Regions from separate parts of the Bordetella bronchialis genome, predicted to be linked through region 1. Evidence: predicted binding sites of a transcription regulator. Region 1 holds the regulator's gene; the other holds the start of a gene.

Region 1 (2,393 bases):
GCAACCGCGGATCTCGCGGTACAGCCGCGCGAGCCGGTCGTGGCTCAGGCTGGTTTCCGACTCCAGGACCTGGAGGCGGGCGCCGAGACCGATCATGGCGCTGGCCAGCAGAATCTCGTCGGCTTCTTGGGAAACGCTTTTGATAGCCATGACCTTTGCGGGATAAGAAAGATCAGGCCAGCTGCTCGACGGGCTGCTTGGCCAGCAGGATGGTCGCGTGGGCCTGTTGCAGGGCCCCGCCCAGTACGTCGTGCGTCAGCGCCGACAACAGGCTGTAGTCGTCGAAGCGGAAGCGGCACAGCAAGGAACTGGAGCTGGCCAGCTTGACCAGTTGCGCCGGCGACAGCCGCATCAGGATGTCCGCCACCTGTTCGCTGAAGCCCAGGCGGAACATGGAAGCCGCATAATCATCGCGCAGCATGCGCTGCGCGAGGAGCAGGTAGGACAGGTTCACTTCTCGAATGTCGGCGAGCAAAGTGTTCTCAGGCTGTTTCATCGGAATATCCCTTGTTCACTATTTCGGTTCTGTCCTGGGACCAGCCGACCCCCGTGCCGGCTGGGTTACTACGGGAGTGCAACAAATGTCTAAATATTTCGTTTGTTCCAACAAGTCATACAATTTACCATGCGCAATGTCATTTTGTGTGACAGACATGACAAATCTTTGGAACAAGTGAAATATCGCACCGAAAGGACATATATAGCAACAAAGACTTTTGTGAGTGTAAGGCAATTCCGTAAACAACCATTAGAAAGCTTGTGTCTTTGTGCCAATGAAACGTGGCGAAGTACTCACAATGCAAGGTGAAACATGGTTTCGGGATGAGTCTGGCTGGTCGGACCGCCAGACCTAACGATGTCGCGCGCAGGCAACACCACAACGTGGCGGGCGACGGGTCAACCTTCTAGTCGAGTGCAATGCCCCTTTCCGAAGATCGCCTGGCTGAGTACGCCCCCCTGGTGCGCAAGCTGGCCCTGCAACTGCTGGCGCGCCTGCCCGCCAGCGTGGAACTGGACGACCTGATCCAGGCGGGGATGATCGGTCTGCTGGATGCGGCCCGCCGCTACCAGGAGGTGGCGGACGCCCAGTTCGAGACCTACGCGACGGCGCGCATCCGCGGCGCCATGCTGGATGAATTGCGCAACCAGGACTGGCTGCCGCGCAGCGTGCGCAGCAAGGCCAAGCGCATCGACCAGGCCATCGCGCAGCTCACGCAACAGCTGATGCGCCCGCCCAGCGAGGCGGAAATCGCCGGACACCTGGAGCTGCCCCTGGGCGAATACCATCAATTGCTCTATGACGCGCAGGGAGCGCAGATCGTCCATTACGAGGACTTCGGCTCGGAAAACGCCGGCGAAGGCCGCGACGGCGACTGGGCCGCCGGCGCCGCAGAGACGTCCGGGTCCGGCAATCCGCTGGAGGCCTTGCTGGCGGAAGACTTCCGCAGCGCCCTGGCCGAGGCCATCGCCGCCCTCCCCGAGCGCGAGAAGCTGCTGCTATCCCTGTGCTACGAGCAGGGGCTCAATCTGAAGGAAGTCGGCGCGGTCATGGGCGTGACCGAGGCGCGGGTGTGCCAGCTTCGCTCCCAGGCCATGGGCCGGCTGCGCGCCAGGCTGAAGGAAGGCGCCTGGCAGCAATTGCCGGAAGATGTCCGGGTGGCCTCCATAGCCTGAGGCGCCGCCGCCCGGGTCCGCTGTGCCACATATGGAAATTTTTCGCTCCCCCTCCCCCTAAAGGTTTACGCCGGCTTGCCGTTACCCAGTCAGCGGCGCGGCATGCGGCCCATCTCTCCGGTGGACGATACCGTGCCCGCAGGGCGGCCTGGCTGCCCGGTTTGAAGAAGCCTTTCTCTCTTGGGAGCTATTCATGGCTGCAGTGATCAATACCAACTATCTTTCTCTGGTTGCTCAAAACAACCTGAACAACTCGCAGTCGGCCCTGGGCTCTGCGATCGAGCGCCTGTCCTCCGGCCTGCGTATCAACAGCGCCAAGGACGACGCCGCTGGTCAGGCAATTGCCAACCGCTTTACGGCGAACGTGAACGGCCTGACCCAGGCTGCCCGCAACGCCAACGACGGCATCTCCATCGCGCAAACGACGGAAGGCGCCCTGAACGAAATCAACAACAACCTGCAGCGCATCCGCGAACTGACCGTTCAAGCCACCAACGGCACGAACTCCCAGTCCGACCTGGATTCGATCCAGGCTGAAATCCAGCAGCGCCTGGACGAAATCGACCGCGTGTCCGCCCAGACCCAGTTCAACGGCGTGAACGTGCTGGCCAAGGACCAGAACCTGAGCATCCAGGTTGGCGCCAACGACGGCCAGACCATCAACATCAGCCTGAAGGGCATCACCTCCAAGTCCCTGGGCCTGGATGGTTTCAACATCA
Region 2 (2,393 bases), 1.2 Mb from region 1:
CACGCCCGTGCCGCCCACGGCGCCAGACACCATGGTCGCCACGCCGTCGCCGACGAAGGCGCGTCCCAGGTAGCGGTCCATATCGCGGCCGGTCATGGCGCTGACGGCCTTGATATGTCCCAGGTTCTCCGCCACCAGGATGACCGCCACCGGCACCAGCAGCCCCATGGCGGAAAGCTGGAAAACCGGCGCGGCGAAATGCGGCAGCCCCAGCCATGCCGCCTGCGCCACGCCGGAGAAGTCCATGGGCTTGCCCAGGCCCAGCCCATTGGCGCAGACCGCGTAAATGACGCAGGCCAGGACCAGTCCGGCCAGGATCAACAGCCGCTGCAACATGCCGCGGGTATAGACCGCGATCCCGCCCACGCACAGAACGGTGACGATGGCCATGGCGGCATCGAAGCCGGATGCGCCCATGGCACCCTTGGCGGCAACCGGCGCCAGGTTCAGGCCGATGACCGCGACCACGGCGCCCGTTACCACCGGGGGCATCAGCGCCTCGATCCAGCGGGCCCCGCCGCCGGCCCCGGCGCTGGCGGCCCACACCAGTATCCCTATCAGGGTGTAGGCCAGGCCGCACAGGATAATGCCGCCGAGGGCGACGCCGATATTGGGATTGGGGCCGGCACCCGTGTATCCCGTGACCGCGATGACCCCGCCGATGAAGGCAAAGCTGGAGCCCAGGTAACTGGGCACGCGGCCGCCCACGAACAGGAAGAAAATCAGCGAGCCGACGCCGGACATCAGGATGGCGACGTTGGGGTCGAAGCCCATCAGCAAGGGCGCGAGTACCGTGGACCCGAACATCGCGACCACATGCTGCAGCCCCATGGCGACGGTTTTGGGCCAAGGCAGGCGCTCATCGGGCGCCATGACGGCGTCGGACGGGATTTCGCGCACCAGGCGCCAACGCGGAAAATACGAACCGGACATGCCTTCCCCTCGCTTGTGTATTAAGGCGGCCGCAAGTTTATCGGGGCTCAAGTTTTTGCGGTAGCGTGCCGTTACTCATCCATGGCGGCCCCGGCCCCGTTTCGACGCCGGCGCGCCAGGGTATCCGGCGCCCCGCGGCGCCGACACATCAGGGAAAAAGGCATGACGATCTCGGTGATTTCCTCCACGCTCGGCTCGGCTTACGCGTCGACGCTGCTCGGCCCCCGATCCGTCCAGAACAATACGGCCGCGCAAGACGGCGACGCGGCCACCAAGGCGGGCGATGCGTCCCAGGCCGGCAGCGGCGCGGCGTCCTCGGCCGGCGGCGACGCCAAAAGCCGGAATTTCTCCGCCCGGGCGGCGGCCGGCGGCCAGGCGTCGTCCACCGACACCGAAGGCGGCGATGCCACCACCCAGACGATCAAGCAGCTGCAACGGCAGCTGAAGCAGGTGCTGTTGCAGATCCAGCGGCTGCAGGCCAGCCGCATACCGGACGAGCAGAAGGCGCCGCAGCTGCAGGCGCTGAACGCGGAGGCGGCCACCCTGCAGGCACAGATCGCGACGCTGATCGCCAAGCAGGCGCAAGAAGCCAAGGGCGGCGTCACCGCCTGAGGGCGCGCACAGCGGCCGGCCGGGCCGCGTACCGCGCCGCCGCCCCTTGACCTGGACGATGCGTGGGCCCGCCGGACGGTACGGGCCAGGGCCGATGGGCCGGTCATTCGGCCTCGTGCCCATCCACGACGCCATACCCGGGACGGCAACGCCATTGCCGGGTTTTGTGGATACTATCGAGGTTTGCCCGCGGCGCCCGCATGCCAGGCGCCGGGCCATCCTTTTCCCCAATGTCATGACAGAAATCTGGCTGATCCGCCACGGTGAGACCGACTGGAACCGTGCCCGCCGCCTGCAAGGCTGGCAGGACACGCCCTTGAACGCGCACGGCCGCAACCAGGCGCAACGCCTGGCAGAACGCCTGCACCACGAGGCGCGCAACGGCCCTTTCGACGCGCTGTACAGCAGCGACCTGCAACGCACGCTGCAAACCGCCGAGCCCGCCGCGGCGCGCCTGGAACTGCGGGTGCGGCCCGTACCCGGACTGCGCGAACGCTGCTATGGCGTGTTGGAAGGCGTCACGATGGACCGGCTGGACATCGAGCAGCCGCAGGCCGCTGCCGCATGGAAAAGCCGTGAACCGGACCGCATCCTGGATGGCGGCGAAACCCTGCGCCAGTTCCACAATCGCATCGTCGCCACCATCGACGACATCGCCCAGCGCCATCAGGACGAGCGCGTGCTGGTCTTCACGCACGGCGGCGTGCTGGATATCGTCTGGCGCCATGCCCATGGCATTCCGCTGACGCGCCCCCGCGATGCCGCGCTGCTGAATGCGGGCGTGAACCGCGTGGCCATCGAGAACCGCCGCTGGCAGGTCATGGGCTGGGGCGACGTCGCGCACATCG

What was found. The regulator FliA, encoded in region 1, starts transcription of late flagellar genes. The targets are predictions, from matches to a motif close to CTAAAGTTTNNNNNNNNNNNGCCGNTA.
Region 2: a site for FliA is predicted at 981-1,007, ahead of BAU06_RS06210 (FlxA-like family protein). Genes of this name have one in related genera too.

Annotation. Positions count from the first base shown of each region.
Region 1 is NZ_CP016170.1:2,553,921-2,556,313, reverse strand. It holds gene flhC (flagellar transcriptional regulator FlhC) at 1-150, opposite strand, end outside; gene flhD (flagellar transcriptional regulator FlhD) at 173-496, opposite strand; gene BAU06_RS11230 (RNA polymerase sigma factor FliA) at 919-1,674, shown strand; gene BAU06_RS11225 (FliC/FljB family flagellin) at 1,868-2,393, shown strand, end outside.
Region 2 is NZ_CP016170.1:1,398,666-1,401,058, reverse strand. It holds gene BAU06_RS06215 (solute carrier family 23 protein) at 1-933, opposite strand, end outside; gene BAU06_RS06210 (FlxA-like family protein) at 1,096-1,545, shown strand; gene BAU06_RS06205 (histidine phosphatase family protein) at 1,781-2,393, shown strand, end outside.